3 regions of the Adlercreutzia shanghongiae genome follow, and region 3 is predicted to be linked to each of the others. Evidence: predicted binding sites of a transcription regulator. Region 3 holds the regulator's gene; each other region holds the start of a gene.
What was found. The regulator HrcA, encoded in region 3, represses chaperone genes, less so after heat shock. The targets are predictions, from matches to a motif close to TNTTAGCANNCNNNNNNNNNGNNTGCTAANA.
Positions count from the first base shown of each region.

Region 1: htpG (molecular chaperone HtpG) is a predicted target of HrcA. The motif match lies at 1,953-1,983, and genes of this name have one in related genera.
Region 2: VJ923_RS01035 (co-chaperone GroES) is a predicted target of HrcA. The motif match lies at 2,216-2,246, and genes of this name have one in related genera.

Region 1 is NZ_JAYMFI010000030.1:55,923-59,982, forward strand. Features, by position in the region: gene VJ923_RS11220 (helix-turn-helix transcriptional regulator) at 1-1,441, shown strand, start outside; gene htpG (molecular chaperone HtpG) at 2,107-4,060, shown strand, end outside.
Region 2 is NZ_JAYMFI010000001.1:225,392-229,451, reverse strand. Features, by position in the region: gene VJ923_RS01045 (sensor histidine kinase) at 38-1,342, shown strand; gene VJ923_RS01040 (response regulator transcription factor) at 1,373-2,077, shown strand; gene VJ923_RS01035 (co-chaperone GroES) at 2,319-2,606, shown strand; gene groL (chaperonin GroEL) at 2,800-4,060, shown strand, end outside.
Region 3 is NZ_JAYMFI010000007.1:90,475-94,534, forward strand. Features, by position in the region: gene dusB (tRNA dihydrouridine synthase DusB) at 1-35, shown strand, start outside; gene hemW (radical SAM family heme chaperone HemW) at 221-1,378, shown strand; gene hrcA (heat-inducible transcriptional repressor HrcA) at 1,483-2,493, shown strand; gene dnaJ (molecular chaperone DnaJ) at 2,544-3,695, shown strand; gene VJ923_RS04360 (RsmE family RNA methyltransferase) at 3,705-4,060, shown strand, end outside.

The DNA of each region.
Region 1 (4,060 bases), on a different contig from region 3:
TGCGTTTACGCGGCGGCTCATGGGCAGCAACGGGTTTCTTATCGCGGCAGCGACAGTGGTGGGTCTGGCCACCGTGGGCACCTACGCATCGTCGAGTCTGGGAGCCGATGCGAACCTGTTCCTCATCGCGAGTGCCGCGCTGACTGGCGTGGGGACGTCGGTTGTCGTGCTGAGGTTCGGCGTCGTGTATTCGAAGGTGCCGGCACGCGAGGCGGCTATGTACACGGCGGCCTCCTTCGTATTTGCCGCCATGATCTACTTCATGGCCGTGGGCCTGCCCGATCCGGTGGGCATGGTGTTCACGGCCCTTCTCCCGGTCCTGGCCGTGGCCTCTACGCTTACCAATCCCGAGTGGTCGTCCGAAGATGAGGCGCCGCGCCCCGAAGGGCCTTCATCGATGCGGGAATTTTTCGTGCGACTGCTGGTGGCCGTGGTGGTTTTCTCTACGGTGGTGGGGGTATCCCGCGGGTTTTCGGTGCCCCATTCCTCCATCAGCTCGCTCAACGACGATGGCGCGCTCATCATCTTCAGCACGGCGGTGGTGGCTGCGGTGCTGTTCGCCGTCATAGGGCTGCTGCGCCGGCAGTTCGATGTGAGCCGCCTGTACTATCCTATCATCATCGCTGTGGCGGCTGGCATCCTTGTTACGCCGCTTGTGGGCGGAACGGGCTTCGGCAGTCAGTTCGTCACCGTGGCCTACAACTGCTTCATGCTGGTAATCTGGTGCCTGTTGGCCTACGTTGCCTACTCGTCGCGCCTTTCTCCAATTCTAGTGTTCGGACTGGGGCGTGGGGCGTCAGCATTGGGAACGACCTTCGGATGGCTTGGCGGTCTGGGGATCGTGCGGACTCAGGGTGGCGGCAGCTTGTCGCTCGAGGTTATCTCGGTTGCCATGGTCTTCGCACTTCTGGTGGTATCGATGCTGGTGCTGAACGACCGTCTGATCGGCGACGCGCTGCGTCCGGGGGAGCAAATTCTCGGCGATGCCGCGGGGATGCCGGCGCAAGGTGCGAAGTCGGCAGGGGAGGCGGCGTTCGCCGGCCGGCAAGGCGCCGAGGATCGCAGGAACGTGGCGGTTGACGGCGAGGTCTCCTTGGATGGCGGAGTCGGCTGCGGCGAAATCGGCGAAATGGATAGGTCCAGCAAGATGGGGGAGGCTGGCGCCTCCCTTGTCGGTGACAGCTCGGGAGATGCTGCGATGGGGGAGCGGCGTCCCGGTCCCTATCGGATGCGCTGCGATGCGGTGGCCGAGCGCTACGAGCTCTCGCCCCGGGAACGCGAAGTGTTTGATCTTCTGGTGCGCGGCCGCTCCATCGACTACATCGCCCAGAGTCTCACCATCTCCTTCAATACCGCAAAATCTCATATCCGTCATATCTACGTGAAAACCGACGTCCACTCCCGTCAGGAGCTCCTCGATCTCATCGACCGCGAGCGCTAGGCGCTGGGTCTTGCAGGCTAGTGATTTGACCCTGGCGCCTCCCTTGAGAGGGCGGCACGTCTCGGCTGGGATGACTTCGAGGATTGTCTGAGTGCCCTTGCTGTCGAGAGGGAGGGGGCCGACCATCTCATCACCCGCGACGCCAAGGGGTTCGCGCGGTCAACGCATCCGGCGGTGTCCCCGGATGCGTGGCTTAACATCATGCGCGAAGAGCGCGGCCTCGACTAAGGCGAGGTTCAGCTTTAGGACGGAGAGGGGAGTTGTGCCGGCAAATACGCGTGAGTATCTAGCATGGTGGCGGAGTATTCTCTTTGGGCAACGCATGCGCCCATTGGCGTGAGTGAGTGCCGTCTGGGCGATGAACTGCCTGCGGCTTACGCTGACATACTCCCGTCGCCCGAGGACTTGGTGGCCCGGCTGCAGGGGAAGACGAAGTTTCGCGTTGCCCTTGGCCAACCATAGGGAAAACTTGATAGGTATTGACTTAGGTTTCCTTCTGCGTACAATGTGCTGTTAGCACTCGATAAGGGAGACTGCTAACGCCTCTGTCGCCGCAGGTCAACGACTGCCGTACAGCCCGATTGCATCCGCGAGATACTGCCTGCGTGCGGCCTACACTGAAGCGGTATGCGTCTTCCGACCGTATGAAAGAAGGTTTACCGTCCATGAGAAAGTTCAAGACCGAGAGCAAGAAATTGCTCGACCTCATGATCAACTCCATCTACACCAACCGCGAGATCTTCCTGCGCGAACTCATCTCGAACGCATCGGACGCGGTGGACAAGCTGTACTTCCGTAGCCTTACCGATCCGGACGTTGCCGTGGGCCGCGACGATTTGGCCATCACTGTGGGCTTTTCTTCCGATGAGCGCACCGTCGCCGTCTCCGACAACGGCATCGGCATGACCAAAGACGAGTTGGACAAGAACCTCGGCACCATCGCCCACTCCGACTCCTTCGAGTTCAAGGCCGCCCAGGCCGAGGCCGCTGCTGAAAGCGAGCCCGGCGAGGCGAAGGGCCTCGACGACCTCACCGACGTGGACATCATCGGCCAGTTCGGCGTGGGCTTCTACTCCGCCTTCATGGTGGGCAAGAAAGTGCGCGTCGTCTCCCGCGCCATCGGATCCGACGAGGCCTGGGCCTGGGAGTCCAACGGCGTCGACGGCTACGACATCAAGCCGGCCGAACGCGCCGAGCACGGCACCGACGTCGTCGTGTACCTGAAGGACGACACCGCCGAGGAGTCCTTCGGCACCTTCGCCAGCGAGCACGGGCTCACCCAGCTCATCAAGCGCTACAGCAACTACGTGCGCTATCCCATCAAGATGGAGGTCACGAAGAGCCGCAAAGTTGAGGCCCCCGAGGCGGCCGAAGGGGAGGAGGCCCCGGCGCCCCAGTGGGAGAGCTACACCGAGGTCGAGACCATCAATTCCATGATCCCCATTTGGAAGCGCAAGAAGTCCGAGGTCTCCCAGGAAGAGTACAACGAGTTCTACAAGACCGACTTCCACGACTTCGAAGATCCGGCCCGCACCATCTCGGTGCACGCCGAGGGCTCGCTCAACTACGACGCCCTCATGTTCGTGCCGAGCCGCGCGCCGTGGGACATGTACTCGAAGGACTACAAGCGCGGGCTCGCCCTGTACTCGGCCAATGTGCTCATCATGGACAAGTGCGAGGAGCTTTTGCCCGACTACTTCGGCTTCGTGCGCGGCGTGGTGGACTCCTCTGACCTTACGCTGAACATCTCCCGCGAGACGCTGCAGCATAACGGACAGCTGCGCGCTATCGCCCGTCGTCTCGAGAAGAAGATTAAGGGCGATTTGGCGAATATGCGCGACGATGATCGTGCGGCCTACGAGAAGTTCTTCGAGCAGTTCGGCCGCACGTTGAAGTTCGGCATCTACCAGAGCTACGGCATGGCGAAGGACACCCTGGCCGATTTGCTGCTGTTCTATTCGGCCAAGCAGAAGAAGATGATCACGCTCGACGAGTACCTGGCCGACGCCCCGGCTGGCGCCGACTCCATCTTCTTCGCCGCAGGTGATTCGCTGGACCGTTTGGCGAACATGCCGCTTGTGACCACGGTGCTGGCCAAGGGCTACGATGTGCTTCTGTGCGATCAAGATGTGGACGAGTTCTGCATGATGGCCATGGGCGCCTACGGCGAGCATGCCGTGGATGGCGACGACGATAACAAGCAGCCCTACTTAATCAAGAACGTGGGCTCCGAGGATTTGGGGCTGACCACCGAAGAAGAGAAGAAGCAGGCCGAGGAGGCCACAGAATCGAACGCCGAGTTGTTCGACGTTATGCGCGAGGCTCTTGAAGGCAAGGTGGAGCGCGTGGTTGTGTCCACCCGCCTGACCGACGCGCCTGTGGTACTCACGACCGAGGGCGGCGTGTCGCTGCAGATGGTTCAGATGCTGAAGATGCAGCCCGGCGCCGAGGACGTGCCCGAGGCCCACATCGTGCTTGAGATGAACGACCGGCACCCGGTATTCGCCACCTTGAAGGAGGCCCACGAGGCCGGCGACGACGAGAAGGTGCGTGCCTACGCCGGCATCCTGTTCGATCAGGCCCTGCTGGTGGAAGGCATCATGCCTGACAACCCGCTCG
Region 2 (4,060 bases), on a different contig from region 3:
GGGTGGTGTATGGCGGAGCGGACGGGAGTCGTTTACCATGAGCATCATGGATACGCTCTTTCGACAGACAGCTAGACTCTCGGCCACCGATTGGCTCATCGACGCCGTCATTGCGGCGGGCGCCTTTGGCTTTTGCTGCCTGCAGCTGACCTTGGCCGTGAACCTGATCATCCCCGACGAGTTCATGCGCCGGCTCATGGGCATCGAGGCCGTGGTGCCCTCGGTGCTCTCGCTTCTCGTCATCGCCGCCACCACGCTGCCCTTGGTTCTGCGCCGCAAGTTTCCCTGGGCGGTATTTGCGTGGTGCATGGTCAGCTGGGGCCTTCTTCAGTCGGAAATGAATGGCATCGCGCTTTCGGTGGCGGGTCCGCTGATCGCCCTGTTCACCCTGGCCTCGGTCCGCTCGCGCGGCGAGGCGGTGGTGGGCTGTGTCGTCGCCTGCCTTGTGTTCATGTTCGCCCCCGCCCCTCCGGAGCAGTCGCGCATTCTCACCCAGCTCACGCTGTTCCAGAATATGGCCTTGGTGCTGGCCGCGGCCTTTGCGGGCTACGCGCTGCACGAGCACCAAGAGCGCACGCGCGCCATCGAGGAGCGCGCTGTGGCCGCCGAGCGCAGCCGCGAGAGCGAGGCGCGGCGTCGAGTGGAAGCCGAGCGCGTGTCCATCGCTCGCGAGGTGCACGACATCACGGCGCACTCGCTCTCCGCGGTGAGCATTCAGGCCGCCGCCGCCGAGCGCCTGGTCGACCGCGACCCCGAAGCGGCTAAAGAGGCCATCGCCGAAGTGCGGCGCACGTCGAAGGCGGCCCTGGAGGAGATTCGCGCCATGATAGGCGTGCTGCGCACCGGCGAGGGGCCGGCGGAAACCGCACCCACCCAGGGCACCGACCGCATGGCCGACCTTCTGGCCTATCTGGAAGGGGCCGGCATCGAGGCGTCTCTCGACGAGGCGTCCTACAATCGCGCCGTCGTGCCGGCGTTCATCGACGTGGCCCTCTACGGCATCGCCCGGGAGGCGGCCACGAACATCGTGCGCCACGCCGACGCGCGCCACGCGGCCTTCGCGCTTTCTGCCACCGAAGAGGGTGGCGCCACCCTGGTGGTGGACGATGACGGCAAGGGCTTCGTTCCCGCCGGCGCGCCAGCGAGCACGAAGCCCTTGCCGCCCTCGTCCACCACCAGGGTGGCGCCCCCCTGGTGGTGGACGATGCCGGCAAGGGCTTCGTGCCCACCGGCGCGCCGGCGGGCCACCACGGGCTGCTCGGCATGCGCGAGCGCGCCCGTCTTCTGCACGGCACCTTCTCCGCTGCGAAAAGCCCGCTCGGTGGTTTCCGCATCTGCGTGAGCATCCCCCTGAACCAGAAAGAGGAGCCCCATGACTGAGGCTGAACCCATCCGCGTGCTCGTTGTCGACGACCAAGACCTCGTCCGGGGCGGCTTCAAGGCGATTCTCGGTACCTACGAGGGCGTCGAAATCGTCGGGGAGGCGCGCAACGGCGCCGAGGCGGTGCAAGAGGCCCAGCGCCTCAAGCCCGATGTGGTGCTCATGGACATTCGCATGCCCGAAATGAGCGGCATCGAGGCCACCCGTGCCATCACGGGCAACCCGCTGCTCGCGAAGACGCGCGTGCTCGTGCTCACCACCTTCGACATCGACGAATATGTCTATGACGCCCTGGGCGCTGGTGCGAGCGGATTTCTTCTGAAGGACGCCGATCCCGACGAGATTGTCGCCGCCATCCGCGTGGTGGCCGCGGGCGACGCGCTCATCCAGCCCTCGGTGATGCGCCGGCTCGTGGAGACCTTCGTGGCCGCCCGCCCGCGCGGCGGCTGGGGAAGTGCCGAGGTGGCAGATGCGCGTCGCGCGGCCCTTGCGAATCTCACCGATCGCGAGCGGGAGATTCTGATGCTCGTGGCCCGCGGCCTTTCCAACGATGGGATTGCCGAGGAGCTGTTCATCTCGCCGGCCACGGTGAAGACGCACCTGGCGCGCATCATGGCAAAGACCGATGCCCACGACCGCGCCCAGTTGGTGGTGTTCGCCTACGAGACGGGGCTCGTGAGCCCCGCAGGCAAATAGCTGCGCAACTGCACAATTTCAAAGTAGGAAAGTAATCCCTGATAAAGCCCATAATCGCAGGAAACTTCAGCGAGAAATACTCAAGTTTTTCCCGTGCGCCCCTTGTATTCCGTCCCGTTGCTGTTATGATGTCTTCCTGTTTAGCACTCGTTGTGAAAGAGTGCTAGCACTTACCCTCAACGAGTGGTTAAATTGGAAGCTGTGCATAGGCACAAGACAACCATTGAAAGGACGGCAAGCTATGAATTTGAAGCCTCTGGGCGACCGCGTCATCCTGAAGCAGGACGAGGCCGAGGTCACCACCGCGTCCGGCCTGTTTTTGGCCTCCGACGCCAAGGAAAAGCCCCAGACCGGCACCATCGTCGCCGTAGGCGAGGGCCGACTCGACAAGGACGGCAAGCTGCTCCCCATGCCCGTGAAAGTGGGCGACAAGGTCATCTACAGCAAGTTCGGCGGCACCGAGATCGCCCTGGATGGCGAGAACGTGCTCATCCTGCGCGCCGACGACATCTATGCGGTTGTTGAATAAGTAATTATTCGACAACCCGACGGCTTTCCGTGGCGGCCGCCTAGCCCTTCAGAACCTGCGGTCTTTCGCACACAGCGCGAAGGCTGCTTAGCTCAAGACCGCAGAACCTTCAGGGCAATGCGACTCACCACGAAAAGCCTGCTGTTTCCAGTGTTGTTTTTGAAAATAAGTATTCTGAAAGGAACGCGAACTTATGGCTAAGGAAATCAAGTTCGATACCGATGCTCGCTCCGGCCTGGCCGCGGGCGTGTCCAAGCTGGCTGACGCTGTGAAGGTGACGCTCGGCCCCAAGGGCCGCTACGTCGCCCTGGAGAAGTCCTACGGCGCCCCGCTCATCACCAACGACGGCGTGACCGTTGCCAAGGAAGTTGAGCTGGAGAACCCCGTTGAGAACATGGGCGCCCAGCTGGTGCGCGAGGTTGCCGTGAAGACCAACGACGTGGCCGGCGACGGTACCACTACCGCTACGCTTCTCGCCGACGTCATCGTCTCCGAAGGCCTGAAGAACGTCACCGCCGGCGCTGACGCTCTCGGCATCCGCCGCGGCATCGAGAAGGCCACCGACGCTATCGTCGAGTCCATCAAGGCTTCCGCCACCCCCGTGTCCACCAAGGAGCAGATCGCTAACGTCGGTCGCATCTCCGCGGGCGACATCGCCATTGGCGACAAGATCGCCGAGGCCATGGACGCTGTGGGCAAGGACGGCGCCATCTCCGTCGAGGAGTCCCAGACCTTCGGCATCGAGATGGACCTCGTCGAGGGCATGCAGTACGAGCGCGGCTACATCTCCCCCTACATGGCTACCGATATGGAGAAGATGGAAGCGGTGCTGAAGGACCCCTACGTGCTGCTCACCGACATGAAGATCAACTCCATCCAGGACATGGTTCCGCTGCTGGAGGAGATCATGCGCGCCCAGCGCCCGCTGTTCATCGTCGCTGAGGATGTCGAGGGCGAGGCGCTCTCCACCATCCTGCTGAACCGCCTGCGCGGCACCCTGAACGTGGTCGCCATCAAGGCCCCCGGCTTCGGCGACCGCCGCAAGCGCATTCTGGAGGACATCGCCGTGGTCACCGGCGCCCAGGTCATCGACAAGGACTTCGGCATGACCATGGCCGACGCCACCATGGAGATGCTCGGCACCGCTAAGACCGTCAAGGTCACCAAGGACACCGCCCTTATCGTGGATGGCGCTGGCAAGAAGGAAGACATCGAGAACCGCATCCAGATCATCCGCGCCGAGCTCGAGCGCGTCGACTCCGACTTCGACCGCGAGAAGGCCCAGGAGCGCTTGGCGAAGCTCTCCGGCGGCGTGGCCGTGCTGAAGGTCGGTGCTGCCACCGAGTCCGAGCTGAAGGAGAAGAAGTCCCGCATCGAGGACGCCCTGCAGGCGACCCGCGCGGCTGTGGAAGAGGGCATCGTCGCCGGCGGCGGCGTGGCTCTCGTGGACGCCA
Region 3 (4,060 bases):
ATGACCTGATTGAGATTGCTCGGGAGCATTCGTGATTAGTTCGTCTCGCGCGAGGTATTTTGATTCGGCTCTGTCCGTCTCGCGCCAGAGGGCATTCCAATTCGCTCAGACAGTCCTCGCTTTGTGGAAATGTCCACTGGACATTTCCAGTCGCTGCGGAACTCGCTCGGTTGGAACACCCTCTGTCGCGAGACTACTCGTTCGGAAATGAGGTATTTTCTTGGGCTACGACCCTTATAAGGCGCTTTATCTGCATATTCCGTTTTGCGTGAGGCGGTGCGGGTACTGCGATTTCGCTACTTCGGCGGTGGAGCGGGATTCGCCGGTCATCGACGAGTACGTGGAATCGCTCGTGATGGACATTCGCCGGGCGTCCAAGGAGGGAAAGCTCGGGGCGCTTGAGACGGTGTATCTCGGGGGAGGGACGCCGAGCTATATCGGGATGCGGCGGCTTTCCATGCTGCTGTACGCACTTTCAATGTCTATGCATTTGGAGCCTGAGGTGGAGTGCACCATGGAGGCCAACCCCGAGAGCCTGGACGGCAACATGGTGCGCGACATCTGGGCGCTCGGGGTCAATCGGCTCTCTATCGGCGTGCAGTCCTTCGATGACGAGGTGCTGTCCATTCTCGGCCGCGCCCATGATGCCGAGGGGGCCCGCGCGGCGGTTCGTGCGGCTCAGGAGCGATTCGAAAACGTATCGGTTGACCTTATGGCCGGAATCCCCGGGCAGAGCGCCGAGTCGTTTGCGGAAAGCGTGCGCGAAGCGGTGTCCCTTGGCGTGGCCCACCTGAGCGTGTATCCGCTCACCATCGAGCCGCATACGCCCTTCGATGCCGCCATTATGCGCGGGGAGATGGCCGAACCCGACGACGATGTCGAAGCTGAGGCCATGGAGACGGCGGCGCGCATCCTGGATGACGCCGGCTTTCACCGCTACGAGGTGGCGAGCTACGCGAAACCGGGGTTCGAGAGCCGTCACAACACCGCTTACTGGACGGGTGCGCCCTATCTGGGGCTCGGCCGTTCTGCTGTCACCATGACTCAGAACGAGATGCGCCGCATGCGCGTGCAAGACGGGCGCGTGGTCGACGACTTGAACGCCCGCCAGATGGCCGCCGAGGACCTCATGCTCGCCATGCGCATGGCCCGGGGCGCCTCCGACGAGCAGGTGGCGAAAGCGGCTGCGATTATCGATGGCCAGCGAAGCGGCGACGACCGCGCGCCTCTCTCGGCGGAAGGCACCGTGCCCGCCGCCTTCGACGAGCTTGCCTCCCTCGGTCTCGCCGTGCACGAAGGCGGCCGCTGGCGCCCCACCGACACCGGCTGGCTCTGCGGCAACGAACTCTACGGCCGCCTCTTGGACCTGGCCCCGTAAGGAGCGCCTTCCACCTGCGGGGTTGTGTCGCTTGCGTAGAACGTTAGCACTCTCTTGACGAGGTTGCTAAAATAGCGTCAACGCCGTTGAAGGAAGGAGAGTCGATGCTGTCGGAGAGACGCCAGCGGGTGTTGCGCGCGCTCATCGAGGACTACATTCAGTACGCGCTGCCCGTAGGCTCGCGGACGCTCGCAGAGCGCCATCGTCTGGGCGTGAGCCCGGCCACGGTGCGCAACGACCTGTCCGTCCTCGAAGATGCCGGCTTCATCCAGCAGCCCCACACTTCCGCTGGGCGCGTGCCCACCGATGCGGGCTATCGCACCTTCGTCGACGAGCTCCTGTCCTCGGGCCTGGCCGAAGAGGAGCGCCCTCATCCCTCCATGGTGGAGGAGCTTCGCGCCAGCGCCTCGGAGCTCGATGCCCTCATGGAGCGCACGAGCGCCGCGCTCGCCCGGCTCACCGACTGCCTCTCCATCGTCATGGCCCCCTCGGTGTTCTCCGGGCGCATCCGCCAACTCACCTTGGTGTCGCTTTCGAACTATCAGGCCATCGTCATCGTCGTAGCCGAGGACGGCCAGGTGGTGAACCGCACCATCTCGTTTACCGACGAAGTCACCTGCGACGAGCTGGCGGCGGCCCAGAACCTGCTCAACCGCGTGCTCGTGGGCCAGTCCGCCCGCGACGTGCGACGCAACCTGGACGCCGGCACCATCGAGGCCTTGCGCGACCCGCTCGTGCAGCTCATCATCGACGAGGTGGTGGAGTGTCTCGGCGAGAGCGACGGCAATCGCGCCCACTCCCTTGGCATCTCCTCTCTGCTCCGCCAGCCGGAGTTCAGCGATTCCAAAGCGCTTCTGCCCGTTATGGAAGTGCTCGAGGACGACCGGGTGCTGCTGCACGCCTTCGACGACACCGTTGAGGGCGATGGCCCCGTCATGGTGCGCATCGGACACGAGAACCCTACCTCCGAGCTGGCCGGCGTCTCCATCGTCGCCTGCCCCTACGGGCGCGGCGACAGCGAGGGCGTCGTGGCCGTCATCGGCCCCACCCGCATGAACTACGCGGGCGCCATCCGCGCCGTGCGCGCCGCCCAGTGCGTGCTCCACGACGAGTAAGCTCGCCCGCATAACCCTTCGAAGCATTCAGAAAGGCACTCTATCCCATCATGGCCGCAAACAAGGACCTCTACGAAATCCTCGGCGTCTCCCGCGACGCCTCCGAAGCCGAGATCAAAAAGGCGTTCCGCCACCGCGCGCGCGAGCTGCACCCCGACGTGAACAAGGCGCCCGATGCCGAAGACCAGTTCAAGGAGCTGAACGAGGCCTACGACGTATTGTCCGACCCGCAGAAGAAGGCCGCCTACGACCGCTTCGGCACCATTCCGGGCGCTGCGGGCGGCGGAAACCCCTATGGCGGCGTCGGCATCGATTTCGAGGACCTTTTCGGAGGCGGCGGCTTCGGCGGCATGGGCGACATCTTCTCCACCTTCTTCGGCGGCGCGGCCGCGGGAGGCCGCCAGGTGCGCAAGGACGGCCGCGACATGGGCGTGGGCATCCGCATCAGCCTGAAGGAGGCCGCTACCGGGGAGAAGAAGGAGATCGTCTACGACCGTTTGGCTCCGTGCCCCGATTGCGACGGCACCGGCCTTGGCAAGGACGGCAAAGAGGTCACCTGCGACGAATGCCACGGCAGCGGGCGGGTGGTCACCGTGCAGCACACCTTCCTCGGCGACATGCAGTCGGCCACCACGTGCCCGAAATGCCACGGCGTGGGCACCATGATCGAGAACCCCTGCCCGGAATGCGAGGGCCAGGGCCGCGTGCCCGACCGCCAGCGCGTCTCCATCGACATCCCCAAGGGCATCCGCGACGGTCAGCAGCTGCGCATCCACGACTTCGGCGAGGCCGGCATGCAGGGCGCGCCCGCCGGCGACCTCATCGTCACCGTGCGCATTGCCCCCGACGAGTTCTTCGAGCGCGACGGCGACAACCTGCACTGCAAGCTCGTGGTGCCCATGGTGCAGGCGGCGCTGGGCGCCGATATCGAGATCGACGGCATCTACGAGGACGAGAAGGTCGTCGTCGCTATTCCCGAGGGATGCCAAAACGACCAGATCGTGAAGGTGAAGGGCTTCGGCATGCCGCGGCTGAAGAGCGATGCTCGCGGCGACTTGTTCGCGCACATCGCCGTCGAGGTGCCCCGCAAGCTCTCCAAGCGCGAGCGCGAGCTTTTGGAAGAGCTCGCCGAGGAGATGGGCGAGGACGTGAACGAGGAGAAGCGCTCGCCCTTGCAGAAGCTCCGCGACATCTTCGAATAGGAAGCTGCCATGTCGCTGCCGCGCTTCTTTTTGGAAAACCAGGTGCTCGCCGCCGAGACGGAGGCGGTGTTCCCGCTGCGGCTGTCGGCGGAAGACGCCAAGCACGCCAAGGTGCTGCGCCTGGCGGTGGGGGAGCACATCGCCGTCATCGATGCCGATAGAGACTACTTCGAATGCGAGATCGCGGACTTTTCCGACAACCTGCCTTTAGTGTCAATCGCGCGCCATGAGGAGGCTGCGGCCGCGGGCCCGCAGGTGATTCTGCTGCAGGGCCTGGCCAAGGGCGACAAGATGGAGACGGTCATCCGCCATGCCACGGAAGTGGGCGTGGCCGCCTTCGTGCCCCTATCCTGCGCGCGGTCCAT